DNA from 2 places in the Priestia sp. YIM B13491 genome. Region 1 is predicted to be linked to the other one. Evidence: riboswitches for the same ligand, from Rfam matches in the RefSeq annotation. Region 1 holds a riboswitch; the other holds the start of a gene.
The links. Region 1 has a riboswitch for thiamine pyrophosphate ahead of thiM (hydroxyethylthiazole kinase). Riboswitches for the same ligand answer to the same signal wherever they lie in the genome.

Region 1 (16,038 bases):
AGGTTTTATTTATTTTCTTTAAATATGCATTAATTTCTTTGAAGTTTGAATGCTTATAGCTTCCAATACTTCTTAAAAATACATCACTTTTTAAGCCGTACACTTTGTCTTCTTCTGGACGGTTATCCCAAAAGTGACTGAGATAAATAATGCCGTGTACAGGATCATAATAAGAAGAAACGCGATACTCTACTTCAATTTCATCATTTTTTGTTAATGTTTTCGTTAAATCCGCCAGCTCCATATAGAGAAAGGAATCTACATTTTTGTCGTTAAATTTAATAAATCGCATAGCGCCACTCCTTACTCAAATAATGTTTCAGCAATATTTTGAATGGCGGCTTTTTCCCTTTCATCTTCTAGCTTTTCAATAATACCGCGTCTAATCGCGCGAAGAGGCGGCATATAAAGAGCTAAATCACACGTATCAATAAGCGCACGAATAGACGCAGCTTCTTCTGATACATGGCCGCTTTGAACTTGAGTAATTAAATCTGCAGAGAGCGTGACAAATTTATCAATTAATTTTTCGTCTTTTAACTGAGACTGAGACATCAGAACTTGCTTTAAGCTGCCTCCTTGAATATACGGCACTTCAATAACAACAAAACGATTTTTTAACGCTTCGTTTAATGGAACGGTACCAACATATCCCTCATTAATAGCTGCTACTACGCCGAACGTTTGCTGACCGCGTACTACATCTCCAGTAAATGGGTTCGTAATCATTTTCCGGTAGTCAAGAACGCCGTTTAAAATAGGAAGTGTTTCAGGTTTAGCCATGTTAATTTCATCAATATATAGTAAATGGCCTTTTTTCATTGCCTGAATAACAGGTCCTTCCACAAACTCAATACCTGTTTTCCCTTCTTGTTCAGCAATTGTTTTAAAACCAAGCAGCGCTTCTGCATCTAAGTCAACCGAGCAGTTAACGCTATGCATCGGCTGAGAAAATAAATGCGACAGTGTTTCAGCAAGCTTTGTTTTACCTGAACCTGTTGGCCCTTTTAAAAGTACGTTTTTCCCTAGTGACAAAGCAATAATGGCATCTTCTAAAATATCTGCTTCTTCTGCTGTATAGCCGCCTTTTCCAATTAATAGCTGATCAGCATCGGACAAATTTTCATATTTACGATTCGCTAAAAGCGAAAGAACCTCTTGTGGTAATGATAATTGTGATAGTTGAATTGACATAACAAAAATCCTTTCTTTCTGCATACTTTCTATAATTTACTAAAAAACATTCTTCTTCTCAAAGAATTGCTTTACCTACGCTTTTCTCTAAGGTTTCGGATAGAAAAATCGCAGTCTTCAAACATATATTCAGTAAAAAAAAGTAGGTTATTCACCTACTTTTTTACGATTTTATAGTTTTTATGATTAACAACTGTTTTCATGGATTCGCCCGTTTCAGCATCTTTCCCAAAATCTACGATAACCGAATTGTCTCGCACTACCATAACAATTCCTTTAAATCCTTTATAGTCGCCTTTTTTTGGCTGAATCGTATCGCCAACTTTAGCTGCTTTGACTTTAGGTGCTTGTTCCTCTGTACCTTGTGTATTTTCTACGTCCATCATGACCCCACCTTTTCCAATTTACCGTGTTTTTTATAAGTGAAAACACAATTTAATTTACTTTTTGTTGAAAATACTTAGTTTATTTTCCCACAAACATCTATGGTTAAACACCATGTGTTTGTCCATTTTTACTTTGCAAACAAACGCTGTATTTTTTATTATGTATGTAGCTGTTTTTTGTAAGAGCACATCCTCGTTCTATCATAACATTTTCTGTTTCCTTCGAACACCAATTACCCTTTAGTTTTTTAAAAAAATGACAAATTACACGGAATTATGTCGAATTTCATATGATTTTCTTTTTAGTGTGATAAGCTATATATCGTATTTTAAGCATCTTTTATCTATTACATACGATTTTTGATAAAAAAACCGAAACTTTTATCCACAAATTGCGTTGATTAAATGAAAGGGGGAGAAAATGGCACAACAGCATAACTTTGAACACATTTATAAACAGCACATGCATGATTTGCTGCGCTATCTTCTCTCTCTTACTCGCAGAAAAGAATCAGCGGAAGATTTAATGCAGGAGACCTTTTACCGGGCACTTTTACACTTAGAAACATATAAAGGCGAGGAAGTGAAGCCTTGGCTGTTCAAAATTGCTTATCACGCCTTTATTGACTGGTATCGAAAAGAAAAAAAACGCCCTACTGTCGAAATAGAAGAATGGCACTTTACTCCTCAGCCAAGTGCTGAAGAACAAGTGATGATTCAAAGTGAAATCGACGGCTGGCTTTCTGATGTATCTGCTTTGCCTCCGGCTAAGCAGAATATTGTACTGTTACGAGATTATCACGGCTTCACATATGAAGAGATTGCAGAAATGACTGGCTATACTCTGTCAAAAGTGAAAATGGACTTGTATCGTGGTCGTCAACAATTGAAAAAAAGAAAGGAAGAGGACGGATGAGCTGTCAAGATATGAAGCATCAATGGGAAAAATATAAAAACGGCACTTTGACAGACAAAGAAGCAGAAACACTTGAAGAACATACGGAAAATTGTGAAGCATGCTCAGCTCATTTGGAGCACTTGCTAACCGAAGATGAACCGTTACCGCCAACTTCACCAGCTACTTCACTAAGTGACGATACGATGTTGGATAATAAAAAAGTTAAAAAGTCCATTTATATCGCCAAATGGAAGCAGCGCCTTTCAAATGTGACAACTGTCATTGGCTCTGTCGTTCTGCTATGGATAATCGGCAGCTTTTTATCTATTGTATATTATCATCAATCAAAAACCGAATACATAAACAGCGTGAATCAAGCAGCTATCGAATCTGCTTTTCCGAACGTTCATATACGTGAAACCACTTCTGATACACAGTCCTTCTTCCGCATGCAGTCGCAAATGGAAGCTTATAAGCAAATTGGACGTGAAGAGCAGGCCATTGGGACGTTTACATTTCATCAGCTGTTTGATAAAACAAGCGGTGTAGAAAAAGAATTTTCCGGCGGCAAATACGATCTTAACCTTTCTTTTGTCTATCCGGATCCAAAAAAATTAAAGCTACATGCAAAAGAGTATAAGGAATGGACGAATGAAACATGGAAAGCATTAGAAAATCTACCAAAAGGAACGGTAAGCGAAGTGGCTATTTCTTTTGATGATACGTATTCGCTAAAAGAAGTTCAGCAAAAAATGAGCGCCATCGACAGCCGTGATTTTTCTACCTCTTGGTACGCGCTTAATACAGGGCACGAACAAAAAACAAGTACAAAAGACGAGCCATTAATTGACTTAACATCAACATTTGGCTTTCCAGAGTTTCTAGACTTACCTTACGATCACAAAGGAAATCAAACCCACTCTACTAGCAAGTCGAACGTTTTAAATATGATGAAACTATTAGCCGATAATGAAGAAACGGTCCAAAAAGTTCGCCAGCTAGACCATTCCGATCTGTTGCTAAAGCAGCGATATTCTTATGTAAAAAAACACGGCGTCGGTGTGTACGGCATTGTGATTACAGGGCCTACAAAAAAACTGCTGAAATTAAAAAATGATCCGTCGATCACATATGCGTCACTTGGAGATGTAGAGCTATGGAATTGGTTCAGTCGTCCCTCGTCAGGTACGTTAATGAATCAGTAGAGGCCGAGACAAAAGTATAGCAGTGGAAGAAAAATCCGAACGATGAATCAAGACTCCTGATGGAGAATCAAATTCGTTCGGATTTTTTTATGAGTAGAGTGAATGTAGGTTTCATATACGCAGTGATTTTGTTATGTCCCGGCCTCTTTTTATTCATTCGTTAATTGTTCAAACCTTTTTACCGCTTCGCTTTTATCAAATGAACTAAACCATCGATAGTCTTGGTCATCTAAAATGCGATAGTGCTGACTAATCATATTTTGCTGCAGACGAAAAGAGCCTTCTTTTTGAATTTCTTTCCACCATACTCTTCCTCCGAGCGTTTTATCTTTTGGAGAAGATACGCCGTTATGAGCAATGATTTCTACTACTTCTAAAGGAACGTCTCCTAAAACCGATTGAAGGATTTCACTGTCACCAAACAAACCGCATACTGCAACAGTGGTCGTCCACCCTGCTTCCGTGCGCCCTTTTTCAATTTGAACCAATGTTTTTTTGGAAATACCAATGACTTCAGCCATTCTGTCTTGTGAATAGTTTCTTTCTAAACGAATTAATCGTATTTTATCCGATACTGATTTAATTACTTTTTGTTTATTCATTTTCACAGCCCTTTCTTTCTATACACGTACATTTCTTTAGTGTAATATTACACCTAATTAAAGAAGAGTTTCAAGCGTTTCCCTTCGTCACAAGACGGGGAAATATACTGAAATGGTTTTTGTACACTAAAACAATTAAAAGGAGTTGAGAATATGTATATCATTGTATGGGCTGTGCTTGTACTATACGCCTTTCTACTAGCTCCGGGAGCAAGCGCCTCTGATGATTTACTGTTTAAAAAACTTATCACAGGAAATTTTCAACAGGTAGATCCGCTCGTGGTTATGGTATTCTCTTTTTTGGGACTTTTCCCAATATTGTTTATGGTAATGATCTGTAAAAAAGATACATACAAACTGCCTGGATGGCCATTTTCTCTTCTATCATTTGGGGTTGGAGCTTTTTCTCTTTTGTTCTATTATCATTGGAAAGGACAAAAAGTTCGAAAACATTCGCGTATTCCTTCACGTTTCATTACTATCATTTCTTCTCGTCTATGGATTGGACTATGCTTAGCGCTCACGATTGCAGGTTACGTATACGGACTATCCATAGGTTCAATAAAAGCTTATGGAGAAGCTTTTATGCAGTCACAGCTTGTTAGCGTGATGACCGCTGATTTTTTTGTTTTAATGTGGCTTTCTTACTCCGTTATGACAAAAGAAAGGATAGCATCCCGGCCTTACCTTCTTTTATGTTTCATTCCAGTTGCCGGCCCTTTTCTTATTTTGTTACTGCTTCCCCGCCAAGATGTTAGAGAAGAAAAACTTTAAATAAAAGTCTTGCGTTCCATTCATTATTCCGTTATAATCATTTCTTGTACGATGAAAGTTGATTAATTAGAAAACATTTATATATCGGCATCTTATTTACATTTGTTATACATACCTGCGCTGTGCGTATACTCATGTTGTCTTAAACCTTTGAGTGTTAAAAGGGAGCTCAAAATTTAGCTGCAGATAGCACGCCCTTCTTGGGACGCTAAACCCGGCTATGAGGGCACCCACCTAGTAGATCTGGGTATTTAAGACACTTAGGGTTACGGCAGTGCGGGCTTATTTTTTAGTTAGCTGTAGCTAGCTTTTTTTATTTTTTATTTTATTAGTTTACATAATTATTTTATTGTTAACTTATATTTTTTTTAGACATGTATGTTTTATTTATCTTCGATTGAGGAACATAAAAAGTAATAAAGGAGATGGATAAAATGAATGAACAAAAAATTGCTAAAAAAGTAAACGAAGTATTAGAAGGAAATCGTGTAGGAACATTAGCTACAGTTGTAAACAACAAACCCCACTCTCGCTATATGACATTCTTTAGCGATGAAGATGGTATCGCTCTTTACACACCAACAAATATCAATACACATAAGGCAGAAGAAATCGAAGCCAATCCGAACGTGCACGTACTATTGGGCTACAGCGGCGAAGGATATGGCGATCAATACTTAGAATTATCTGGTACAGCTGTTCTTCGTACTGGTGATCAATTAAAAGGACGTATATGGAACGATCACATGAAAGAATGGTTTGACGGTCCAAATGACCCTGAGTATGTTGTTCTTGAAATTACGCCGAACGAAATTCGCTTTATGAATGAAGGCGAAGAAACTCCTCAAACTGTTCAGCTATAATAAAAAAAGCGCACAGTGTGCGCTTTTTTTATTTTCCTACCGCTTCTTTCAATTGAGCTGCTTTTTCTTTTGGAGACGCTGCTAAGCTAATCGCGGTAATAATAGAAACGCCATCTGCACCTGCTTCTACTACTTGTTTGGCATTTTCAGGCGTGATCCCGCCGATTCCTACAATTGGAAAGTCAATATTCTGGTTTCGCACTTCTTCAATTAACTTTGTACCTTGCACTGCTTTTGCGTCTTTTTTTGTAGACGTAGGAAAAACAGGTCCCATTCCTACATAATCCGCCCCGTCTTTTATCGCTTGCTGCAGCTCTTGTACATTATGAACAGAGACGCCTACAATTCCTTTTCCTATTTTCTCTCGAACAATATGAGCTTTTTCATCTTCTTGTCCAATATGAACGCCATCTGCTTGTAAGCGGATCGCTAAGTCAAGATCATCATTCACAACAAAAGGAACGCTGTGCTGCTGACAAATTTGCTGAAGTTCCTTCGCCAGCTGATATTTCGCTTCTCCTGTTAGGGCACCCTCGCCTTTTTCACGGAATTGAAACACAGTAACGCCGCCTTCAATTGCTTCTTTCAACACTGCTCTCGGATCTTTTGTACAGTTATTGCTGCCCATTATAAAATAAACTTGCAGCAGCTTTTTGATTTCTTTGTTTGTCATTTTCCGGCTCCTTTTAACGTTGATGTACTCTTGCATATGATTCAATATCCTGCCCAGATAAAAGATGAAGCTGGTTTAACAGCTCAATTTGAAAGCTTCCCGGCCCTTCTTCACCTTTTTTCGCTGCGGCGATTTCACCTGCCACTCCGTAAAAACTTAAAGCAGCAACGCTTGCCTCGACATATTCTTTTTCTACAGCAGCGAAAGCTCCTATAATTGATGTCAGCAGACATCCAGTCCCCGTCACTTTCGTAAATAACGGGTGACCGTTGTCTACTGTATACGTTTTGTTTCCATCTGTGATTACATCTTGTTTACCCGTGATAACAATCACTGTATCTAATTTGTTCGCTGCTTTCTCAGCAAGTTCAATGACGTCTCCTTGCCCTTCTAATGAATCAACGCCTTTAATGAGCCATGACTCGCCTACTACATTCGCAACTTCAGCAGCGTTACCACGAATAACTGCCATATTTAATTCTTCTACAAGCTGACGTGCTACTTCTGTACGAAACGGTGTCGCTCCGGCTCCTACAGGATCGAAAATAACCGGCACGCCATTTTCATTTGCTGATTTTCCTGCTATTCTCATCGCTTCTACTTCTTGAGCCGTCAGTGTACCCATATTTAAGACAAGCGCTCCGGCGATTCGTGCCATGTCAGCCACTTCTTCTTTCGCATAAGCCATAACAGGTGAAGCTCCTAGTGCAAGCAGTCCATTTGCTGTAAAGTTGGTTACCACAACATTCGTAATATTATGAACAAGCGGACTTATGTCTCTTACTTTCTCTAATTGAGCTGAAATTTTACTAATATCCATGTTTTTTCACTCTTTTCATTTAGTTTTAACACTGCAAAAAAGACAAAAAAGCACCTTGCATGCGCAAAGTGCTTTGGTATGTACTCACATTCCCTGCGCTGGCATTATCCAACAGGTTCAAATGGTCAACAGGCGTCCCTGTACTCTCAGCCTGCCCCGCGCAAGCTCCCATACTATTCTTGTTACGTTTAAAGTTTACTATTAACCTTTTTTATTTGCAACCATTTCACTGTTTTGCCGATAAAATAAAGCTTCTCTATAGGCTGAGTGGCGCTTTAAACCTTACACCATTCCTAAAAGAATAATCAAAAGACCTCCAGTAAGCTACTGGAGGTCTTCTATTCCCTAAGAATTCTATCATTTTTCCTTATGGTTATTTCTCTTGAACCGCTTGATTTCTCACAGCTGTTTTTCTGTCCTTCCCTGCTCTTAAAGATAAAAGAAAACAAAGAAGCAGTACAAGTGCAGCTGATACGTACGGATAATTAATGTTTATATCAAAGAGAAAGCCTGCTACAACGGGGCCAATAATATTTCCAAGACTTGTATAAGCAGAATTTAGTCCGGCTACATATCCTTGGTCGTCTTGTGCCATCATCGACATTTGCGTGCTGATTGCCGGACGTAAAATATCTGTTGCTAAAAAAACGATAAATGTCACAACAATAATAAGCCAGTACGTGTGCACAAATAGCGTAAGTAAAATAAAAAGTCCCGTCATCATCAAGCAAAACGAAATCACTCTTTTTTCACCAAACTTATTTAAAATCCACCCAAAAATCGTAACCTGCACTACAGCCCCCGCAATAGAGCCAAACGTAATAACAAACGCAATATCTTTTGGCGTAAAGCTAAATTTATGATCAACAAATAGTGAAAAAATCGTTTCATAATTGGATAATCCAAACGATGTCACAAAAACAATAATTAAACTTAAAAAATAAGGTTCTTTATAAGAATTCATAAGCTGCAGTAGCAGCCGCTCTTCTTTTGGATTCTCATTGTTTGAAACAGTATGATTTTGTACAGGACGAGACTCTGGCAAAACAAGAAGCGTAATCACTGCAGCCAAGCCTCCTGCTACTGCGGCCATATAAAATGGTACACGCATGCCGTATTCAGCTAAAAAGCCGCCGATACCGGGTCCAATAATAAATCCTGTTGTAATCGCCGCCGTCACATAGCCCATTCCTTTAGCGCGTTCTTTAGCAGACGTCACGTCCGCTGTATAGGCCATAACAGCAGGCATAATGAGCGCGGCCCCAACCCCGCCTAACATTCTCGATACAAATAATAAAAGAGGTGTACTCACTGAACCAAAGAACCATTCAGACAAGGCAAAAACAATCATTCCCGCTACAATAATTTTCTTTCTCCCTAACGAATCTGATAACCGACCCGCTAAAGGTGAAAACAAAAATTGAGTCAGTGAAAACACCGCTACTAAAAGCCCCATCACGCTGCCGTTGATATGAAGCTCCGTCATATATGTTGGCATAATTGGAATAACGAGACCGATTCCTGTAAAAACAATAAAAATATTTAGCATGAGCAGCAAAATCGCCGCTCGATTTCTTAACAATAACGACATATAAACCTCCTGATTACAAAAATACTGAACGTTCGGTCTATAAAAATACAAAATAATGAGGGATTACTCATTACCGCAATAAGCATCCCCGATTATTTAAGAAGACCTTGCTATGATTCCGTTTAAAAATACATCGATTGCTGAATGGTAAAGCTTCAGGGCATTTTCCGTGTTCGTTTTTCGAGACATGCGGCTCATTCCAACAAACAGCCCTTCTAAAATCACTGCAAGCTGTTCTGCATTTTTAGGAGAAAACTCTCCTTCATCAATGCCTTTTTGCAAAAGCTCCCGGTTAAACTCCACGTGTCGTTTCACCATCTCATCAATTCGCTCTTCGATGTCGCTGCCCTTTTCCTCGTTGTTAAAAAACTCATCGGCGGCTTTCGTAAGAGGATGATTTAAATCATCTAAAATGATTTGCTCCGCAATTCCAAAAAGCTTATCTCTTGTTGTTTTGTAAAGAGACTCTCTTTCTTTCCAGTTGCGTTCCCACTCGAGATCCCATTCGTCTATTAAATAGAGAAAAAGCCCTTCTTTACTTTTAAAGTGATAATAAATATTCCCTTTACTGCTTCCCGTAGCTTCTACAATTTCCTCAATAGATGTAGCTTTATAGCCTTTTTGAGAAAACAATGCTTTAGCGGCATCTGCCACTTTTCTTTTGGTTTGTTCACTTTGAAGCTTTTTTTTATTCAAGCTATTTCCACCGCCCGGCACATTTATTATTTATACTGAACATTCGTTTTGTATTATCTGACACCTATACTACATAGGAAAATCCTTTTTGTCTAGTGAAAAAATCTAGTTTATACCTTTTTATATGAATTATGACAAAACAAAAAACAAAGAGGTTGAGACATAACTAAATCAACCGCTAGAAGCCACTGCATATATGAAACCTACGTTCACCATCACCATAAAAAAATCCGAACGAGTTGGATTCTTCATCAAAAATTTTGATTCATCGTTCGGATCTTCTTTGACTAAAATACTTTTGTTCCGGCCTCTTTTAATCAATCATTCAATTTCTTTGTCATAAATACACTGTATGGATCTTCTTTGTAGGTAGAAAACGGTTCGCACTCGTAAAACCCAAAACTGGCGTATAGCTTTCTAGCCGGTTCAAAAGCAGAAGCGGATCCTGTTTCTAAGCTTAAGCGTCGGTATCCTCGTTTTTTCGCTTCATTTATTATGTACTGCAGCAGCTCCCTAGCAATGCCTTTTCGCAAATGAGCCGCGGCTGTTCGCATCGATTTAATTTCTCCGTGATGCTCATCTAGCTCTTTTATAGCCCCGCACCCTGCTAGCTGTCTGTCTTCCCACACGCTCCAAAACGTAATATCACGGTGTTTTAAGCTTTCAATATTTAGAGCATGAATACTTTCAGGAGGTGAATATAAGTTCATTCCTTGAAGGTGAGAACTTACTAGTTCAATAACTTCATTGTTCGTTAAGTGGTCTCTTTTTATTTTAATCATTTTCTCTTCCTTCCTGCTACTAACGGGCGGTCAACTACAAACCTACTTATGAATAAATTCACTGTCAACCTTTAAAAATCCTTTTATACACTCCCTTCTTTTTCACAGTTATTAAAATCGACTTTGCCAAGCAGATGTTTCATACATTGTTAAACGGAGGTGAAATTCGTTGAAGAAGGTTTTATTTTGTCTTGTCCCTCTTTTGTTTTTATTATCCGCCTGCTTTAGTGATCCTGTTCAAGATGATTTAATCGACTATAACAATCAAGATTTAAAAAAAGCCGCTCAGCTTGAAAAAGAAGCGATTGACGCATACGATTCTGTTACAGGCGCTAACTACACAAGTGACGCAGTGATGTATGATACGATGACGAGTGAAGTCATTCCTACCTATCGTAAATTTGTCGACGAACTCGAAAACATCGATGTAGAAACCGACGATCTTCGAAAGGTTCATGAAGGCTATATAAAGGCTGCCAATACCCAGTATAATGCTTTCATTAAAATTGTCAGCGCTTTAGAAAAGCAGGACCGCAACCTTATTGCTGAGGCAAACGCTATGCTTGATGAGGCACGAAAAGGGATACGCGATTACAATGCCGCTATTAAAAAGCTGGCTAAAGAACATGATGTAAAAATTGAAGAACTAAAAACACAGCGAGAAAACAGCCTATAGTTTTGATGCAAAAAGAAGGTCTCTAAAAATAGTAAGAGACCTTCTTTCGTATGCTGTTTCAATTTCTCCACGTTCGTTCGATAAATGAAGAAGAGTATTAGGAAATATTGCTTAACGATGCATAATAAGAGGCAATAATTTCTTCATCTGAATGCGGAATTTCGTTTCCTTTTACAAGCTGAGCGCCGTTAATACAGCCGCTTGTAAGTAAAATAATATCATTCGGCTTTCCTAAAGAAAGCGACTTTAATACTCCTTCTGTTCGAGTAGGGGCACGGTGAATATTACTTGCGCTTGGATTTGAAAAACCTGTCATTACTTGATCTACAATCACGTTCGGATCATGATGACCTGGATGATCAACAGTTACGACAATTTCATCAGTTTTTCCTTCAATGACACGCGCCATTTTAGGCATTTTATTAAAATCTCGAAGGCCGATCCCTGCAATCATGACAATGAGCTGGTTATACTCCATCTTTTTTACTTCTTCTACTAAACGCGTAAGGGCAACAGGCGTATGGGCATAGTCTAAAATCACTTTTTGGTTATTAGGACCTTCTATCACTTGAAAGCGTCCTTCTGGACTTTCCAATTTAGGAAGCACGCTAATAATATCTTCAATGTGGTATTCAAAATGAAGAGCTGTACCAATGGCCGCTAGCACGTTAGCAATGTTGTAATCGCCATATACAGGCACTGCTACTTTGTATGACTGTCCTTTATAAAGTAAATCAAAGAAAGAGCCCCCTTCTTTGACAGTAATGTTTTTTGCTTGCAGAGTTGCCTCCGCATTATTTAATAAGCTATACGTGACTTTAGGTCCTTCAAATAGCCTGCTCAAGTCTTTACCCATGTCCTGATCATCTATATTAATAACGGCATGTTTTGCCTGCTGAAATAATTTCATCTTGCATTTTTTATAGTGCTCAAACGTTTTATGATACTCTAAGTGCTCTTCTGAAAGATTTGTGTGAATGGCGACATCAAAATAAATATCTTCTACTCGCTGCTGATCAATCGCAATTGAAGATACTTCCATCACTGCCGCTTCATCGCCTCGTGTATACAAATCATAAAAAATTTTATGCAAGTCTACCGATTCAGGTGTTGTAGGCGTACTTTTTTTATAAACTAACTTCTTCTTTGATGACCAAATGCCGGTCGTGCCAATCGATCCTGTCGGCAATTTTAAAAGAGTTAAAAGCGACCTTACGTAAGCTGCTACGGTTGTTTTACCATTTGTACCTGTAACGCCAATTGTCTCAATTTTTTCATCCGTATAATCAAAATACATTTTAGAAAAAGAGGCCATTACTTTGCGAACGTCATCAACAGCTAAAAACGTACAGTGAGAATACTGAGTGCTCAAAAGACGCAGCTCCTCAATGCTTGTCCCAAAGACTGCTACGGCTCCTCTAGCTATAGCTTCTTTAATATATTGATGTCCATCTTCATTTTCACCTTTTATACTAAAAAATACTGATCCGTCGTAAACCTGCTTTGAGTGATATGTCAAATGGTTGATCGTTTGAGATGCAGGCCCAAAAATATGTTTAATTGATAAGTTCATTAATGTATCAAAGTGGATGTTCATAGCTATTCCTCACAGTGTATAAATTTTATTTTTAATATGTTCTAAAATCCCTTAAATACTCTTTGAAGGATATTTTTTCTTTATTTCCATTTATAAAGAACTTTCTACAATTCAATCTTCTTATTTTGCTTTCATGTGTAGAACGAAAATAAAGAAAAGACGGATCACTATTTTTTAAAACTAAAAGTATGTAAAATATGGATGAACTGTGTATATCATACCAGCAGCAAAAGCGAAGCATTGTAGTAAAATATTCCCCCTATACGTGCAAAACGAAACCATTCTTTAAAATAAAATAATTTCATAGAGTAAGTTGAATCATGATCAATACTTGAACGTGGGGTAAGAAAGATTACTGTATTAATCAGTGCCTCTCTTTGCAAAATAACAAAGAAAACATCATAATAAAAGATGCGCATAACAGCGTGAATGACTCTGTTTTGAAAGGATGGACTACAGCAAATGACGCGTTCTCTTTTAGACATTGAACCACTTCCTCTTTTATTTTATCAACAGCCTACACTTGAATTAGCTCAGTCGCTGTTAGGATGTCTTCTTGTTCACGAAACGGCGGAAGGAACTGCATCTGGTTTCATTGTAGAAACAGAGGCTTATAAAGGGCCTTTCGACCGAGCAGCTCATAGCTTTAATAACCGGCGCACAAAAAGAACGGAGGTCATGTTCGGTCCTCCTGGTCATGCCTATACGCATACAATGCATACACATTGTCTACTCAATGTTGTAAGCAGCGACATCGATTGTCCAGAAGGCGTCCTCATTCGAGCTATTGAGCCATTTAGCGGAAAAAATTTGATGAAAAATAGACGTCGAGGGATGGAAAATGAAATAAATTGGACAAACGGTCCTGGGAAACTAACAAAAGCACTAGGGGTTTCAATGGATTTGTACGGTCATGATTTAACCAGCCCTCCTCTTTATATTGCTCGTGGCTTCACTCCTTCAGAGATTTCCGCCGGACCTCGCGTTGGCATTGATAATTCTGGTGAAGCGAAGGATTACCCTTGGCGCTTTTGGGTTACCAATCACCCGTTTGTATCGAAGTTCAGGTGAACAAAAGACGAATTGATTTATTAACGAAAATAAAAGAAGCACCTCTTTTTAGAGATGCTTCTTTTTGCTTACGCCCACCACATTTGTGAGGGAGTTTCTTCAATTAATACACTTTGTAAGTTTGTAACCGCGCGTTTAAATCCTTCTTCAATCGACATGATTGGATCTTCATGCTCGATGCTGACTACATAATCGTATCCGTATGTGCGAAGTGCACTCATCATATCAGACCACTCTTTCACATCATGTCCGCATCCTACGGATCTAAACGTCCATGCACGCGTTTGGACTTCTCCGTATGGCTGCATATCCGTCAGGCCGTACATGTTAATATTATCCTGGTCCAAGTACGTATCCTTTGCATGGAAATGATGAATGGCATTTTCTTTTGCTAAAATTTTAATAGCTCCTACCGGATCAATTCCTTGCCACCATAAATGACTTGGATCAAGGTTAGCGCCAATCGCTGGACTTGTTTTTTCGCGAAGCTTTAGCAGCGTATACGGAGTATGAACTAAAAATCCGCCGTGAAGTTCTAAACCAATTTTCACGTTATGCTCCTCCGCTAGTTCTCCAATTTCTTTCCAATAAGGAACAAGCTTATTTTCCCACTGCCAATTCAAGACGTCTCCATACTCGTTAGGCCAAGGAGTAACAGGCCAGTTTGGGTACTTCGCTTCTTCGTGATCTCCTGCTGTTCCAGAAAAGCAGTTAACCACTGGAACACCTACTAATGATGCTAGTTGGATGGTCTTGCGAAGCGTTTCGTCAGATTCTTTTGCAAAACTTGCCTCAGGTGAAATAGGATTGCCGTGGCAGCTAAATGCACTGATTGTAAGTCCGCGGTCTTTTATCTGCTTCATATAGGCTTCTCTTTTTTGTTCATCTTCAAGCAGCTCATCTAACGGACAATGACTGTTTCCCGGATAGCCCCCCGTTCCGATTTCAACAGCATGAAGACCTGCTGCTTTTACTTTATCTAACATCTCTTCAAAAGAAAGATCCGCAAATAAGACCGTGAATACTCCAAGTTTCATTTTAATTTCCCCCTGTGCGATATATTTCGTCAATAATAGCTGAGACTTGAAGCGCTTCTTGTGGCTTTACCACTAATTCAGCATTTCCTTTACACGCTTCAACGAAATTTTTAGCCTGACTTAGGCTGTAATCATCTTCTCCATCTATCCACGGTGACGTACTGTTCATGAGCATACCGTTTTTAGACGTGTATAGTTCAAACGGAAACACGCTCAAACCGCCATCTACCCCTGATATGCTTACGTGCTCTTCATCATCTTCGATATTAGCAGCCCAAGAAGTTTCTAAAAGAAGCGACGCTCCATTTTCAAATTTAATATAGGCCGTTACATGATCATCCACGCTGAATGCTTCATGATCAAATGCTCCCCATTGATTTAATTGGTTAGGCGTTTTACTCAGGTCATTATATGTACTTCCCAGAACTTCAGTATGCTTTGGGTTTCCCATCAGCCAAAGCGTTAAATCAAGCAAATGGCAGCCGTAATCAATTAAGCTGCCTCCTCCTTGAAGATCTTTGTTCGTAAATACCCCCCAACCGGGAACCTTTCGGCGACGCATTGCTCTGACACGTGCAACTAATGGGCGCCCTACCTCTGTCATCATTTTTTTCGCTGCCTGCGCTTCTTTCATGAATCGGTAATGATACGCAATCGCTAACTGCTTACCTGATTCTCTAGCAGCAGCAAGCATTTCTTCACCTTGCTCTTTAGACATCGCCATTGGCTTTTCACATAGGACGTGAACGCCTGCTTTTAGCGCTTCTACTGCAAACTCGGCGTGAAATTTATTCGGTGTACAAATACATACAGCATCCACTTCTTTAAACATATCTTTGTAATCAACAAATACGTGAGGGATATTATGCTCATTGGCTACCTCTGTGGCTCTTTCACTATTAATATCGCTAAGCCCCCAAATCACACATTCATCACCCAGTTGTTTGAATGCCGGGATATGCCTGCTTACAGCAATCCCTCCTGCTCCGATTATGCCAATTCTCACGTTTTTCACCTCTTACACGCGCGTAATTTGTTTCGTTTGACTTGATTTTAAAGCTGCTAAAATAACAGCAAGTGATTTTAATCCTTCTTCACCAGGAACAGGAGATTCTTTATCTTGTGCAACTGCATCTACAAATTGTTCAATGACGTGAGAATTACCTTGGCCGC
Region 2 (16,038 bases), on a different contig from region 1:
CAAACTAAACATTTACCGATTTCTGGAGGTAATGTAGGAGGTTCAGGTGGGTTCCCAACGTTTGTAGAGCAAAAAGTCAAAGAAGGCATCAAACTAGGATTATCACGTGACGCTGCTGAAAAGCTTGTAAAACGCTATGGCTCAAACGTAGATAAAGTATACCGCTACATGATTGAACGTCCAGATCAGCTAAAAAACAGCGACCTTCCAGCTAGTGTATTTCTGCAAATTCAATATGGCATAGAAGAAGAAATGGTTTCAAAACCAGTGGACTTCTTTATTAGACGTACGGGCGCTTTATTCTTTGATATCAACTGGGTAAGAAGCTGGAAAAAACAAGTGATTGCTCATATGGCCGAAGAGTTAAAGTGGACGCCTGAGCAAACAAAAGCTTATACAGATGAATTAGAACAGCACCTTCATGACGCAGTTGTACCAGTAGATGAAAAAGTTAACCGTATGACAGGTATTTCATGATAAAATAAAAAGTACCTCAAAATTTGTCAATACAGCCATAATATAATAGCAGGAAGTCAAATTTTGACGAAGAAATATAATATGACTGTTAAAAAAAAGAGAAAGACGATTACTCGTTTTTCTCTTTTCATACATATTTACATTTATATAAGGGGGCTTTTTTTTATGAGTTGGAAAGAAACGTATACATCTTGGGTTAATCATCCAAATTTAGATCCTGAATTACGTCAAAATTTAGACGCAATCAAAGGTGATGAAAAACAATTAGAAGATAGTTTTTACAAAACATTAGAATTTGGAACAGGCGGAATGCGTGGGGAAATTGGAGCGGGTACAAACCGTATGAATACGTATACAATCCGAAAAGCTTCCGAAGGCTTTGCTGAGTACATTAAACAAGCTGGCGAAGAAGCTATTAACCAAGGAGTAGTCATAGCGTATGATTCTCGCCACAAATCCCCTGAATTTGCAATGGAAGCAGCAAAAACATTAGCAAGTCACGGAATTAAAACGTATGTATTTGAAGAGCTAAGACCAACACCTGAACTTTCATTTGCAGTGCGTGAGTTAAACGCATTTGGAGGTATTGTTATTACAGCGAGCCACAATCCTCCTGAATATAATGGATACAAAGTATATGGTCCAGACGGTGGTCAGTTGCCGCCAAAAGAAGCTGATGAACTAGTTGGCTTTGTAAATGCTGTGGAAAATGAACTTGCATTAGCTGTTCAATCTGAAGCGGAGCTAAAAGAAAAAGGTCTTATTGAAATGATTGGTTCAGCGATTGACGAAGCATACAATGAGAAACTAAAAACGATTTTAATTAATCCAGAGCTAGCTTCTGAAACAGGTAAAGACTTAAAAGTGGTTTTTACACCTCTGCATGGTACAGCTAATAAGCCAGTTCGCAACGCGCTTCAATCCATCGGTTACGAAAATGTCACGGTTATTGAAGAACAAGAACTTCCTGATCCAAATTTCTCGACGGTTAAATCTCCGAATCCTGAAGAGCCGGCTGCATTTGAATATGCTGTTCGTAAAGGAAAAGAAATTGATGCAGATATCTTAATCGCAACGGATCCAGATGCAGACCGTTTAGGAATTGCTGTCAAAGATCCAAGCGGCGAATATGCGTTATTAACAGGAAACCAAACGGGTGCTTTATTGCTTCACTATTTGCTTTCTCAAAAGAAAGAAAAAGGCGTGCTGCCTGCTAATGGCGTTGTGTTAAAAACGATTGTAACGTCAGAAATCGGCGCACAAATTGCTCGTTCATTTGGACTGCAAGTTGTTGACACTCTAACAGGTTTTAAATTTATCGGTGAAAAAATTAAGCAATATGAGCAAACGGGCGAGTATACATTCCAATTCGGTTATGAAGAAAGCTATGGCTATTTAATTGGTGACTTTGCTCGTGACAAAGACGCTGTACAAGCAGCCATTCTAGCAGTAGAAGCTTGTGCTTATTATAAAAAGCAGGGCATGACACTATACGAAGCGCTTCAGCAAGTGTTTACTAAATATGGTTTCTATCGTGAAGGTCTGAAATCTTTAACGCTTAAAGGAAAAGAAGGATCTGAGCAAATTCAGCATATTTTGGCTACATTTAGAAATGAACCTCCTACTGACATTGCAGGATTAAATGTTTCGGTTGTAGAGGATTATACATTAAGTGAGCGTCAGCATATTAAAGCAGGAAAAGTAGAAGAAATTACATTACCAAAATCAAATGTATTAAAATATATCTTAGAAGACGGTTCTTGGTTCTGCCTTCGTCCGTCTGGTACAGAGCCAAAGGTGAAGTTCTATTTTGGCGTCGTGTCAGAAGATGAAGCAACAAGCATTGCTCATTTAGAAGCTGTACAAACAGCTGTAATGGGTGAAGTAGAACGTGTATTGGATAAAGTGAAAACGGTATAAAAGTAAAGCCTGCTCAAACTTGAGCAGGCTTCTTTTATGATACTTTGTTTGATTGCGTATTTGACAAGTACGAAGAAGATCGTAGGGCTTTATAAATTTTCGGAGCAAGCATAGCCCCAAGAACAGTAAAAATAAGATCCTTTACCGCAAACCACGACATAATCTTCCAAGCGGCTGCATATGTCATTGCAGGAGCTTCAAGCCAGTAATTAACTGCTGCATACATATACGTAGTACCAATTAAATAAATAACCGCAATACCAACTAGCGATGAAATTAAAAAGATAGAAAAAGTTGGCTTCCCGCGCATTTCCATAATTTTTCCTGTGATAAATGCTGCTACGATATAAGAAAGCAAAAAGCCGCCGGTGCTTCCAAATAAAATACCAATTCCTGCTTTAAATTGAGCAAATACCGGGGCGCCGGCAATGCCAATTAATACGTATACAATCATCGAAATAGAACCCATTCGGCTCCCAAGTAAAAGTCCTGCTAATATAACAAAAAAAGGCTGAAGTGAAAGAGGCACGCCGCCTACTTGTAAAAAAGGTGCCCAAGAAGTAATGTTTGCACCAATAGCCATCAGAGCCGCAAACATACCGGCTAGCGTTAAATCTAATGTGCGAAACCTTTTATTAGTACTCATATTGTTCCTCCCAGTATGTACTGAAATATCTTAGCGTATGTACTGAAGATTGTACGTCGAATTCACTTTTATGTCAACGATAAAAATGAATATGTTTACATATATTATGTGAGGTTTTTTGAAATAAAGTATGCATATTTTTAGTGCAACATAAAAAAATAAAGAAGGGAATTCATCCCTTCTTTGTCCAAGTGTGTGTATCAAAAATACTAGTACAATGATTCTTCCAGAAGCTCCGGGTTGTGCTCCGAATATTCCGTTGCATGATCAATGTAGCGTAGTAAGGAATAAAGCTCTTCTTGAATGATGCGGTAGTTTCGTTCAAAATTGTAGGCGTGCAAAAAATGTTCAATCTTTTTTGAAAGAAAATCGTCGTCTGTTCGAACCATTAAAATTAATAAGTTATCCCATTGTGAACGGTGTGTGTAATACAAAGCTCGATCATAATCAATTACATCCATTAATAACGTTCCTCCTTTTGAGGAGTTGAAATTAGTGTATGATATTTGCGGGAATTCTTACGCTGTAAATGTTGGGCAAAAGACCAGTGCATAATTAAAAGAGGTTGTAGTTATTATGCAAGAAGAATAAACGTACAGCACCGGATAAATCATAAGAAAAGCAAAGAATGATGCAGCATAACAGTTATATTACATCCATTATTTAAGACAACTAAATAAAAATCCCCTTTTCTTGAAAAAATAAAGCTTCTTTTTGATGAAAACACATGAATTGACATGTTTGTACATAGATTGAAGTAAGGAGTGAAAGGGGGAGCTGTCGTGAAAGAAGCAGATTATAAGCAATTATACCGTGCGATTGATGAAATTACGGAAATAGCTAGCGGTTTCGGCTTAGATTTTTATCCGATGCGCTATGAAATTTGCCCGGCAGATATTATTTATACGTTTGGTGCATATGGGATGCCAACTCGTTTTTCACATTGGAGCTTTGGAAAACAATTTTACAAAATGAAATTACACTACGATCTGGGATTGAGTAAAATTTATGAATTAGTTATCAATTCAGATCCTTGTTATGCATTTTTATTGGATTCCAATGCGCTTATTCAAAATAAATTAATTGTAGCTCACGTGTTAGCTCACTGTGACTTCTTTAAAAATAACAGCCGTTTTGCCAACACTAAACGGGATATGGTAGAAAGTATGGCAGCGACCGCTGATCGAATTAAAGAATACGAAGTAAAGCACGGTAAGCGTGAAGTAGAAAAGTTTTTGGATGCTGTCCTATCGATTCAGGAACATATTGATCCGTCCCTTATGCGTGCCAAGCTTTCTTGGAGCATAGATGATGTAGAATCATCGGAAGAAGAAATCGTTTCTCCTTACGATGATTTATGGAATTTGGATTATAAAGAAAAGAAAAAACCAAAACCTCCAAAGTCTTTTAAAAAATTTCCGCCTCAGCCTGAAAAAGACATCTTATTATTTATCGAAGAATACAGTCCTTATCTAGAGGATTGGCAGCGGGATATTTTAACGATGATGCGAGAAGAAATGCTTTATTTCTGGCCGCAGCTTGAAACAAAAATTATGAATGAAGGCTGGGCTTCTTTCTGGCATCAGCGCATTATTCGAGAAATGGATTTAACGAGTGATGAAGCGATAGAATTCGCCAAGCTAAATGCAGGGGTTGTGCAGCCGTCTAAGACGGGAATCAATCCATATTATTTAGGTTTAAAAATCTTTGAAGACATTGAAGAACGCTACAATAATCCAACAGAAGATATGATTCGCCGGGGCGTGGAGCCGGGGTCAGGAAGAGAGAAGATGTTTGAGGTACGTGAGGTTGAATCAGATATTTCCTTTATCCGCAATTACTTAACAAAAGATTTAGTCATGCGGGAGGATATGTACTTATTCCAAAAACAAGGAAAAGACTATAAAATCGTCGACAAAGAGTGGACAGAAGTTAGAGATCAGCTTGTTAATATGCGCGTAAACGGCGGATTTCCTTATATCACAGTAACCAATGGAGACTATCTAAAAAATGGAGAGCTCTATTTAAAACACTGGTATGAAGGAATTGAATTAGATGTCAAATACTTAGAAAAAGTGGTACCGTACGTTCATCAGCTTTGGGGCCGCCCCGTTCATTTAGAAACGGTAATGGAAGGCAAGCCAATCGCCTTTACGTATGATGGAAAAACAGTGCATAGAAAACATTTGTAAAAAAGAAGACCGCTTAAACAGCGGTCTTTTTGGGCTTCTGTAACTTACCCATATAAATTGAAAAAATAAAATTACTATGCAATAATCAAATGAGAATTACTTTCATTTAGAAAGGAAGATAAGATGTTTGTTGTAAACGCAAGTTTTGAAACAGAAAAGAAATTTGAAGAACAGCTCAAGCAAAAAGCTAAGAAAAACAAAAGAGAAATTGAGGCAGCCAAAGGAAATTTATCGTTCGAATGCTGGAAAAAAGATTCCGCAGATAAAGTTGAATATGTTTTTGTATCCAAGTGGGAAGACAAGCAGTTCTTTCAAGCGTGGATCTCAAGAGAAGAACATGTGAACGAACATAAAGAAGCGAATAAAAAGAAAACGAAAGCATGTGCTGAAGCTATGGAAATCAAGAAAACGCTGCGCTTTTATGAGGCGGTAGAAGAGGACATTCTTTCCTAAAAAAGCATGCTTGACTTTCATAAATGTTGTAACTATAATGATTACAACAAAATAGGAGTGAGAGCAATGAAAATTAGCAGTCGATTCACCGTGGCCGTTCACATACTATCTTTAATTAAAGTAGATAGCAGTCATCCTAGTACTTCAGAGTGGATTGCTAGCAGTGTAAATACAAATCCTGTTGTTATAAGACGAGTAATTGGGATGTTAAAGAAAGCTGGACTCGTGGGTGTAAAAGCCGGAGCTGGCGGAGCTTATCTATTGAAAGATTTAGAAGAGATAACGTTGTTAGACGTTTATCGAGCGGTGGCGGCAGTGGAAGAAGGAGAATTGTTTCAAATGCATGAAAATCCGAATGTGGAGTGTCCTGTAGGAGCCAATATTCAAAGTGTCCTTGAATTGATTTTAAAACGTTCTCAAGATGCCATGGAACAAGTCTTAGCCGATGTGACCATGAAAGAATTAGTGACGGATTTAATAGCAAAAATAGATGCGTAATAACATGCTTCTGTTCGTAAAAAAACGGAGAAACCTAGGTTTCTCCGTTTTTTTTATAGCTTCACAATTGTTCGTCCTCGAGCTTGTCCTTTTAATAAAGTCGGAAGTACCTCAGGGAGCTGTTGTAGTGAAATTTCCTGTTGAATGAAAGGTTCAAAGCTTTCAGGCTTAAAGTCACTAGCGAGTCTATTCCAAATCTCTTTTCGAGTAGGCATTGGACAGTAAACAGAATCGATACCTAATAAATTAATCCCTCTTAAAATGAAGGGGAAGACGGTTGTTGGCACTTTGCCTCCAGCTGTTAGCCCGCTGACAGCTACAGAGCCGCCGTACTGAATTTGACTGAGAACAGAAGCTAGAGGCTCTCCCCCCACAGGATCCACCGCAGCAGCCCATTTTTGTTTGCCTAATGTTTTTAATTTGCCGTTATAAACATCTTCACGCGCTACAATAGAGGAAGCGCCAAGCTCTTTCAAATAAGCTGCTTCCGAGCTTTTTCCCGTACTTGCTTCCACTGTGTAGCCTAATTTTGAAAGAATGGCAATCGCAAAGCTTCCTACACCTCCCGTAGCGCCTGTTACAAGCACAGAGCCATTAGATGGACTAGTATGGTTTTCCTCTAAGCGATGCACAGATAAAGCGGCTGTAAAGCCAGCTGTTCCGATAATCATTGCTTCTTTTAACGTTAAATTTTGAGGAAGAGGGACAATCCATTCGCTGCGTATGCGCGCATACTCACTATAGCCTCCAAAGTGTGATACGCCAATGTCATAGCTTGTTGCGATGACATGATCACCTTCTTTAAAATCAGGGCTGTCAGAAGATACAACGACGCCTGCTAGGTCGATTCCTGGGACAAACGGGTAGCTTGTCACAATATTGCCGTTTGCGATGCTGGCTAAGCTATCTTTATAATTCACTCCTGAATAATGAACGCGAATAAGTACATCGCCTTCTGGCAAATCGTTTAGCGTCAGTTCTTGGACGGACGCCTCCACTTGGTCTTCACTTTTTTTATCTACGATTAATGCTGAAAATGATTGCTCCATTTTATTTCTCCTTTCTATACTGAGATGTATACATCTATACATAGATTACCTTATTTCTATACCCATTATAGAAAATAGTAAAAGAAGTTCCTAATACTTTGATTACGAAAGAGATCATTTCATTATAAAATAGCGGTATAGCTATTAGTTAGCAATACATAGAAAAGAGGAGAAGAGAAATGAGCACAAATGTATATTTTAACCATGATGCAGGCATCGATGATTTAGTATCGCTTTTTTTACTGCTGCAAATGGATGATGTAAAAGTAACGGGAGTATCTGTTATTCCGGCTGACGGATATCTAGAGCCAGGTATCAGCGCAAGCCAAAAGATTATTGATCGTTTTGGAAGTTATGATATTGAGGTTGCTAAATCTACTTCACGCGGTATGAATCCATTTCCAAAGGAGTGGCGCATGCATACGTTTTATGTAGATGCACTGCCGATTTTAAATGAAAAAGGGGAAGTACAAACAAAAATAAGTCAGCTCCCTGCTCATGATCATTTAATCGAGACATTGCAGCACACAGCCGGGAAAACAACTTTATTGTTTACAGGACCGTTAACAGATTTAGCAAGAGCACTTGAAAAAGCGCCGGAAATAGAAGAGAAAATTGACAAGTTAGTATGGATGGGCGGTACATTTCAAGAAGTAGGAAATGTGCAGGAACCTGAACACGATGGAACGGCGGAGTGGAATGCTTTTTGGGATCCAGAAGCAGTAGCGAAACTATGGGAAAGCAAAATTAAAATTGAGATGGTTGCTTTAGAAAGCACGAATCAAGTTCCTTTAACACCGGCTATTCGTCAAATGTGGGCTTCACTTCGAAGATATGAAGGAGTAGACTTTGTAGGGCAGTGCTACGCGGCCTGCCCGCCGCTTGTGCACGTTGAAACCAATTCAACATATTATTTGTGGGATGTACTCACAACAGCATTTACAGGGAATTCAACACTTGTGAAGGTAAAAACGGTTTCGAGTATTGTGCATACAGAAACACCGAGCCAAGGAAGAACAGAAATTTCCGAAGAGGGACGACCTGTAGATATCGTATATGATGTCACAGCTGAAGCATTCTTTACGTACATTACAGATTTGATGAAAAAAGCAGTAGCCAAATAAAGAAAAAGGTTGCACATGAAAGTGTGCAACCTTTTTAATGAATCATATTCAAGAATTGACGTGTCCGCTCTTGCTGAGGATTTAAAAATATTTGATCCGGTATCCCTCTTTCCATAATGACACCTTGATCCATAAAAATAACTTCATCCGCTACTTCACGGGCAAAGCGCATTTCATGAGTTACCACCACCATCGTCATTCCTTCTTTTGCCAAGTCTTTCATGGCTTGAAGAACGTCTCCTACAAGCTCAGGATCAAGAGCTGAAGTAGGCTCATCAAACAGCATAACTTTTGGGTCCATCGCCATTGCTCTGGCGATGCCAACACGCTGTTGTTGTCCGCCAGACAGCTGGAAAGGATAAAAGTCGAGCTTGTCTCCTAAGCCAACTCGTGTTAATAATTCTTTCCCTCTTTTTTCTGCTTCTTGAGTGGAAACACCTTTTACAATTACAGGACCTTCCATAACATTTTCAAGCGCAGTTTTATGAGGAAACAAGTTATAGTTTTGAAAGACCATACCTGTTAGGCTTCGAAATGAAGTAATGTCTTTTTTGCGAACAGGCTTGGTAAAATTCATGCTTTTTTTATCAAGTTCAATCGTGCCGTCTGTTGGGATTTCTAACAGATTTAAGCAACGTAAAAAAGTTGTTTTACCCGATCCAGAAGGGCCGATTAATACAATTACCTTGCCCTGTTCAACTTCTAAATCAATTCCTTTTAATACTTGCAAATCACCGAATGATTTATGCAAATTTTTGATATTAATCATATAAAAAACTCCTTTAGCTACTTGAAACGGTTATTTAGATACGTAACGATCTAGTCTTATTTCAATGCGTCCTTGGATAATGGATAAGATTGTGCACATAATCCAGTACAATAGAGCTGCTTCACTATAAAGAAGTAAAAACTCATAGTTAGTTGAAGCAATTTCTTGAGCTTGACGGAACATTTCAGAAACAAGAATAAGCGATGCAAGTGACGTGTCTTTAATAAGACTAATAAAAGAGTTAGATAATGGCGGAATCGATACACGTGCTGCTTGCGGTAAGATAATCCGTCTTAACGCTTGGGAATAGGTCATACCAAGTGAGTAGCCAGCTTCCCACTGTCCTTTAGGAATAGATTGAATTGCTGCTCGAATAATTTCAGATGCATACGCACCTACACTTAATGAAAATCCAATAACAGCAGAGATAAATGGATCAATTGTTATATCTAAGTTAGGTAATCCGTAGAAAATGATAAATAATTGCACAAGCAAAGGCGTTCCACGAATAATTGAGACATATACACGTGCAATCATGTTTAATACCTTACTTGACGACAAGCGAGCAAGTGCTGTTAAAACAGCTAACACAATGCCTATGGCAAAGCTTATTAATGTTAGTGGAATAGAATATTGAATAGCTCCCTTTACCATTGGTAAGAGAGATGATTGAGCGATTGAAATCAATTGATTCAATCGCTCTCCATCAGGAAAAATATTATTTAGGAGAAACATCTTCGCCAAACCATTTCTTAGAAATCTTTGCGTATGTTCCGTCTTTTTTCATATCTTTCAATGCTTTGTTTACTTTATCCACTAACTTACCGCTGTCTTTTCTAAACATAAAGCCGCTTGCAGCACCATCGGATTTTTCATCCGCGATTTTGATAGGTGCGTTAGGGTGCTTTTTCTTATAGTCAAGGAACGATAATTTATCGTTGATTGTAGCATCAACACGGTTTGCGCTCATTAGTTCTACTGCTTGAGCAAAACCTTCAGCACTCGTAATGTTTGCACCATAAGATTGAGCCATGTCTTTATAGTTACTTGTTAATGACTGCGCTGATTTTTTTCCTTTTAAATCTTTAAATGATTTGATATCTTTTTCGTCTTTACGAACAATTAATACAGCGCCTGACTGGATGTATGGATCAGAGAAATCGTATTTCTTTTGACGATCTTCACGAATACCAACTTCATTAGCAATCATGTCAAATCGTTTAGCATCTAATCCAGCAAACATGCCATCCCACTGTGTTTCTTTGAACTCAGCTTTTACGCCAAGACGTTTAGCTACTTCTTGAGCCAATTCTACATCAAACCCAGTTAGCTTTTGTTTGTCGTCATGAAAAGTGAACGGAGGGTATGTACCTTCAGTTCCAATTGTTAATACGCCATCTTTTTTCACTTTATTATATAAATCTTCTTGTGAAGATTTATTGTCTCCATTGTTTGCTTCATTTTTTGAGCTAGAACCGCATGCGGCAAGCACAACTGTGAAAGCTAATAGTAGCGACAAAAGTGCAGCAAATTTCTTCATTTTCTAAACCCCCTAGTATTCTGATAGGAAATGATACTCTGTGATACTAAACAAGAACACAGCAAAAGTCAACAAAAAAAACTTATACGATTAATGTGACTTAAAATAAGGGAAATATACCTTCTATACACGGTTTGTCATAAGGATACAGAAAGATTTTAAAATTTGGATTTAGTGGATTTTTAAGGGAGATTTGAGGAGTAAAAAGGAAGTTTCATGCGACGATTTTCTCTTTCATTTTTTCATGACTTTTGGTGCAATAAACATATAGTTAAATGTTAAGGTAGAAATAAATTCCTTATGGTACACTTAAAGAAGAATTTATGAAACGGAGCGATATGATGAAAGCCATAAACTTAATCTCAATTGCCTTTGGTGCTATCGCTGGTACATATGCACGTTATTTGCTGAATCTTTCCTTATTATATACGGGCTATCCAATAGGAACGGTAATTGAAAACCTATTAGGAAGCTTCATACTAGGCCTATTAACAGGATTTTTTGTGTGGAAAAAGCCAAAAGAATGGATAAAGCTTGGACTAGGAGTTGGCGTATGCGGCGGTTTTACAACGTATTCAACGTTTGCAGGAGATGTCATTTCTCTCACTCAGCACCATTTATTTGGTGGAGCAATTTATGTATTTGTCTCTTTAGTAGGTGGAATCTTTCTTGCTTTAGCAGGCTATCTATGCGGTGAAGCGGCAGGAAAAAATTTAGTGAAAGTACATGAGGTGAAGTAAATGAGCATAGTGAGCTTGGCACTTGGCGGGGCAGCTGGAGGAATATGCCGTTATCTTTTGGGTTTAAAAGTTACAAAAACAGTTTCAAACCCTCCTTTTCCAGTATCAATGCTGTTTGTAAACTTGCTCGGTGCGTTTGGACTTGGTCTTTTTTACGGTAGTTATTATGGAAAGGTTCCGAGTCATGCTTATGATGATTCAATATTTTTAATGATTGGCATTGGGTTTTTTGGTGCCTTTACCACTTTTTCAACGTTTAGTGTGGAAACCGTACAGTTAATTCGAGAAAAATCTTATCGAAAAATGTTGGCGTACGTGGGGATTTCAGCATTTGGAACAGTTGGTTTATTTACAGTCGGTTTACTGGCAGGGACGTTTTTATTTAAGTAAAGAGAACGTTTCTAGTAGGGAAAAACAAAAAGACGGAGAAGTAGAGAATGGATAGAAAAGCAGAAGTTTGGAAATACATTTTGTTGATTGTAGCTGTTGCAGGTCAGATCATCGGTTTTTTATTTTTATTTATAAATGTTGTGGCAGCATTTATTTTTTACGGTTTTTATATTCTAACTTTTATTATGTTACTCCTGCTGTTTATATGGGATCGGAAAAAGGAAAAAGACAAAGAAGAATTCGACGACTATACCGATTACTAACCATATAAAAAGCAGAATGATGCGGTGCGCCGAGCCTCTTAGTAAAGAAGCCTAAAAGATACCTCTATAAAAGGAAGAGAGCCGTAAGAGCATAAAGGGATATTGTATTTACATCTAGTTGTGTTATAATTTTAAGTACGAAAACAAAATCAATAAATAGCAATCACTAGGGGAGCTTTTGAAGCTGAGACGAATGTATTTCGGACCCTTTGAACCTGATCTGGTTTGGACCAGCGTAGGGAAGTGGCGATCATGTTTACATAAAGATGCATGCTAACCACTCTACGTTGTAGAGTGGTTTTTTGTATGTAATAAAGCCCTCTACACAAGATGAAGTGATTGAAATTTCTCTTTATTCTGAATGGAAAGGTTTCGATCATGTGGATATTCCTAAATTTCATGTCATTACAACAGATAAGCAGCCAATCGAAGAGCTTCAAAAAATTTTAACAGCTATCGCGCCTTTTGCGGGCGCCGTTCATATTAGAGAAAAAGAAAAAACGGCAAAGCAGATTCAATGTTTACTAGAAAGCCTGCCATTTTGTTGCTCTAAAATTATTGTGAACGATCGAGTTGATGTAGCGCATGCTTTAAAAGCAAAAGGCGTACAGCTTGCCTATCATAGTTTAGACGTTTCGTTTGTTATAGACGCATTTCCTTCTCTCATGGTCGGAAAGTCAGTTCACTCTGTGGAAGAGGCTTTAGAAGCTGAAAAAGATGGTGCTCACTACATTCTATACGGACATATTTATTCAACACATTCAAAAAAAGGATTAAGAAGTCGAGGGATAGCAGCGCTAAAAGAAGTAGTAGATGCTGTGCAGATACCGGTTATTGCCATTGGAGGAATTACACCTGTAAATGCCAAAGAGGTGCTGCAAACAGGAGCACACGGTATAGCTGTGATGTCTGGTGTCATGCTTGCGCAAGATCCCCTTAAAGCGATTAAACAATATTCTCATATATGGACATCTGGAGGTGGAGAAAATGAAGCAGCATTATGATGTACTGTTAATCGGAGGAGGTATAATCAGCTCTTCTATCGCTTATCATTTGTCAAAACAAGGAGCGTCAGTAGCTATTCTTGAACGCAATCAAATTGGTTGTGAAGCTTCAAGTGCAGCCGCTGGTATTTTAGGTGCTCAAGCTGAAATTGATGAAGAAGGTCCTCTTTTAGACCTTGCTATTAAGAGCAGAAGCATGTTTCCCGAACTGGTGAAGGAACTAAAAGAAAAAACGGCCATCGACGTAGAGCTCATTCAAAAAGGCTTATTAAAAGTTGCTGTAACAGAAGAAGATGCACACGTATTAAAGAAAAAAGCCGCTCAGCACCACCGGTGGGATGAACATGTAAGATGGATCGATGTAAAAGAAGCGCGTTTGTTAGAACCCGGGCTTTCTCCAGACATATACGGAGCCATTACAATACCGGGAGACGGCCAGCTAGCTCCGGCTAAGTTAACCCAGGCTCTTGCTCATGGAGCCTTGTATCACGGAGCAGATGTATTCGAATACTGTGACGTTCATTCTCTTATTATGGAAAATGAAACGGTAAAAGGTGTACAGACGTCCAAAGGCTCTTTTTATGGAGAAAAAGTAGTTATTGCAGCAGGCTCATGGGCTAAACGCTTTATTTCTTCTGAACATTTAGGTCAGGTGTTTCCTGTAAAAGGGGAGTGTATTGCTCTGCAAAGTCATAAGCCACTGCTTTCTAAAACGATTTTTTTAGATGAAGGTTTTTACTTAGTGCCAAAGACTGGTGGAAGAATCGTAATAGGGGCAACTAAGCTACAGCATGATTTTACCAAGACGGTTTCTGCACAAGGTATTCAATTTTTGCTGAATAAAGCTTCTGCGCTTCTGCCGGCTATTAAAGATGCTACATTTGAAAAAGCATGGGCAGGTCTTCGTCCACAAACAAATGATGGCTGGCCTTATTTAGGAGAGCATCCTGAAATAGCGAATCTACACATGGCGTTTGGCCACTACCGAAATGGTATTTTATTAAGTGCTGCAACTGGAAAAATTATGGCTGATGCTTTGTTAGGGAAAAAGCCGAATCATTCATTTTTTACATCATTTCAGCTAACTAGAGTAATGGAGGGAGTTCATTGAATCTAATCATTAATGGTAAGACCGTTACTGTTGGAGATGAAATTGAAACGGTTCAGCACTTGTTGCAGGCTCAGAACCTGCATGAACGAGTGGTAATTGTTGAGCTAAACAAGAATATTTTACAAAAAGAAGAACATAGTGATGCAAGTTTGAAAGATGGAGATGCATTAGAAGTCGTTTCATTTGTAGGAGGAGGATGAAGAGTATGTTAAAAATTGGACAATATACATTTAATTCACGTTTATTATTAGGAACAGGGAAATTTCCAGACTTTACGACTCAGCGTCAAGCGGTAGAAGAGTCGGAGACCGAAATTTTAACATTTGCTGTTAGACGAATGGATATTTTTGATCAAAATCAGCCTAATTTATTAGAAGCGCTTGATGTGAAGCGTTTCACTCTTTTGCCTAACACTGCTGGAGCAAAAAATGCAGAAGAGGCCGTACGTATTGCTAAATTAGCAAAGGCTTCTGGACTTTGTGACATGGTGAAAGTAGAAGTAATTGGATGTGATAAAACGCTGCTTCCTGATCCAGTTGAAACATTAAAAGCCAGTGAAGAACTGTTAAAAGAGGGCTTTACCGTTTTACCTTACACATCAGATGATGTTTTACTTGCGCGTCGTTTAGAGGAGTTAGGCGTACATGCCATTATGCCAGGAGCTTCGCCTATCGGTTCAGGTCAAGGTATTATTAATCCGTTGAACATGCGTTTTATCATTGAACAATCAACTGTTCCAGTAATTGTAGATGCAGGTATTGGAACGGCTTCAGACGCAGCTCAAGCTATGGAGCTAGGAGCAGATGGTGTGTTATTAAATACAGCTGTTTCAGGAGCAAAAGATCCTGTGAAAATGGCTCGTGCTATGAAGCTAGCGATTGAAGCAGGACGAGCAGCATTTGAAGCAGGACGTATTGAAAAGAAACAATATGCAACGGCAAGCAGTCCAACAGAAGGGATGAGTATCGGTTGATTAATCGTTATTCCCGCCAAGAACTGTTTCAACCTATTGGAAAAGGCGGACAGCAGCTAATTCAAGAAAAGCATGTTCTGATTGTAGGAGCAGGTGCTCTTGGAACAGGGAACGCCGAGGCTCTTGCGCGAGCGGGGGTAAAGAAAATAACGCTCATTGACCGGGACTATGTAGAGTGGAGCAACCTTCAGCGGCAGCAATTGTATAGTGAAAAAGATGCTGATAAAAGAATTCCAAAAGCAATTGCCGCTAAAAAACGGCTTCACGATATTAATCACGATGTAAAAGTAGAAGCGCACGTAGCAGACGGTACCCCTCAAGTTTTAGAACAGCTTGTTGAGGGGGTAGATGTTATGATTGATGCAACCGATAATTTTGACACACGCCTTGTAATGAATGATTTATCACAAAAATATGATCTTCCTTGGATTTACGGAGCATGTGTAGGAAGTTATGGAATTAGTTATACTATCATACCAAGTGAAACACCGTGTTTATCCTGTTTGCTTGAATCTGTACCGCTTGGAGGGTTAACATGTGATACAGTGGGGATTATTAGTCCTGCTGTTCAAATGGTAGTCGCTCATCAAGTAACAGAAGTGTTAAAAATATTAGTCGGAGACTGGAATGCGCTTAGGAGAGAACTTGTTTCGTTTGACGTATGGAAAAATGAGTATACGAGCATCAATGTGAACGTGTTTCGCAAATCTGCTTGCCGCTCATGCGGCAGTGAACAAACGTATCCCTTTTTACAATATGAAAATCAAACGAAAACAGCTGTGCTATGCGGAAGAAACACGGTACAAATCCGTCCGGGCAAATCAGCCAAGCAGCCGCTGCAGTCTTTAGGTGAACGATTAAAAGAAAAAGGATATAAAATTGAACAAAA

Region 2: it holds a riboswitch for thiamine pyrophosphate, as region 1 does, so the genes downstream of both, ACFX4E_RS23765 (thiamine phosphate synthase) here and thiM (hydroxyethylthiazole kinase) in region 1, are expected to answer to the same signal.

Annotation. Positions count from the first base shown of each region.
Region 1 is NZ_JBHZOR010000004.1:291,950-307,987, reverse strand. Features, by position in the region: gene ACFX4E_RS16545 (vWA domain-containing protein) at 1-292, opposite strand, end outside; gene ACFX4E_RS16540 (AAA family ATPase) at 304-1,218, opposite strand; gene ACFX4E_RS16535 (YkvS family protein) at 1,350-1,580, opposite strand; gene ACFX4E_RS16530 (RNA polymerase sigma factor) at 2,002-2,496, shown strand; gene ACFX4E_RS16525 (anti-sigma factor) at 2,493-3,683, shown strand; gene ACFX4E_RS16520 (helix-turn-helix transcriptional regulator) at 3,833-4,285, opposite strand; gene ACFX4E_RS16515 (hypothetical protein) at 4,439-5,059, shown strand; RNA gene ssrS (6S RNA) at 5,169-5,346, shown strand; gene ACFX4E_RS16505 (pyridoxamine 5'-phosphate oxidase family protein) at 5,494-5,922, shown strand; gene thiE (thiamine phosphate synthase) at 5,951-6,595, opposite strand; gene thiM (hydroxyethylthiazole kinase) at 6,609-7,415, opposite strand; TPP riboswitch at 7,489-7,597, opposite strand; gene ACFX4E_RS16490 (MFS transporter) at 7,789-9,006, opposite strand; gene ACFX4E_RS16485 (TetR/AcrR family transcriptional regulator) at 9,103-9,702, opposite strand; gene ACFX4E_RS16480 (GNAT family N-acetyltransferase) at 10,020-10,484, opposite strand; gene ACFX4E_RS16475 (hypothetical protein) at 10,654-11,160, shown strand; gene ACFX4E_RS16470 (UDP-N-acetylmuramoyl-L-alanyl-D-glutamate--2,6-diaminopimelate ligase) at 11,258-12,757, opposite strand; gene ACFX4E_RS16465 (hypothetical protein) at 12,973-13,242, opposite strand; gene ACFX4E_RS16460 (DNA-3-methyladenine glycosylase) at 13,220-13,828, shown strand; gene ACFX4E_RS16455 (sugar phosphate isomerase/epimerase family protein) at 13,897-14,865, opposite strand; gene ACFX4E_RS16450 (Gfo/Idh/MocA family protein) at 14,867-15,871, opposite strand; gene ACFX4E_RS16445 (Gfo/Idh/MocA family protein) at 15,884-16,038, opposite strand, start outside.
Region 2 is NZ_JBHZOR010000009.1:59,928-75,965, reverse strand. Features, by position in the region: gene ACFX4E_RS23840 (glycerol-3-phosphate dehydrogenase/oxidase) at 1-477, shown strand, start outside; gene ACFX4E_RS23835 (phospho-sugar mutase) at 643-2,397, shown strand; gene ACFX4E_RS23830 (biotin transporter BioY) at 2,432-3,043, opposite strand; gene ACFX4E_RS23825 (YhdB family protein) at 3,253-3,504, opposite strand; gene ACFX4E_RS23820 (SpoVR family protein) at 3,826-5,235, shown strand; gene ACFX4E_RS23815 (antibiotic biosynthesis monooxygenase family protein) at 5,359-5,688, shown strand; gene ACFX4E_RS23810 (Rrf2 family transcriptional regulator) at 5,755-6,186, shown strand; gene ACFX4E_RS23805 (NADPH:quinone oxidoreductase family protein) at 6,240-7,235, opposite strand; gene ACFX4E_RS23800 (nucleoside hydrolase) at 7,415-8,359, shown strand; gene ACFX4E_RS23795 (amino acid ABC transporter ATP-binding protein) at 8,394-9,128, opposite strand; gene ACFX4E_RS23790 (amino acid ABC transporter permease) at 9,159-9,863, opposite strand; gene ACFX4E_RS23785 (amino acid ABC transporter substrate-binding protein) at 9,847-10,668, opposite strand; gene ACFX4E_RS23780 (fluoride efflux transporter FluC) at 11,010-11,408, shown strand; gene crcB (fluoride efflux transporter CrcB) at 11,409-11,798, shown strand; gene ACFX4E_RS23770 (hypothetical protein) at 11,846-12,061, shown strand; TPP riboswitch at 12,220-12,320, shown strand; gene ACFX4E_RS23765 (thiamine phosphate synthase) at 12,442-13,065, shown strand; gene thiO (glycine oxidase ThiO) at 13,049-14,176, shown strand; gene thiS (sulfur carrier protein ThiS) at 14,173-14,376, shown strand; gene ACFX4E_RS23750 (thiazole synthase) at 14,382-15,149, shown strand; gene ACFX4E_RS23745 (thiazole biosynthesis adenylyltransferase ThiF) at 15,146-16,038, shown strand, end outside.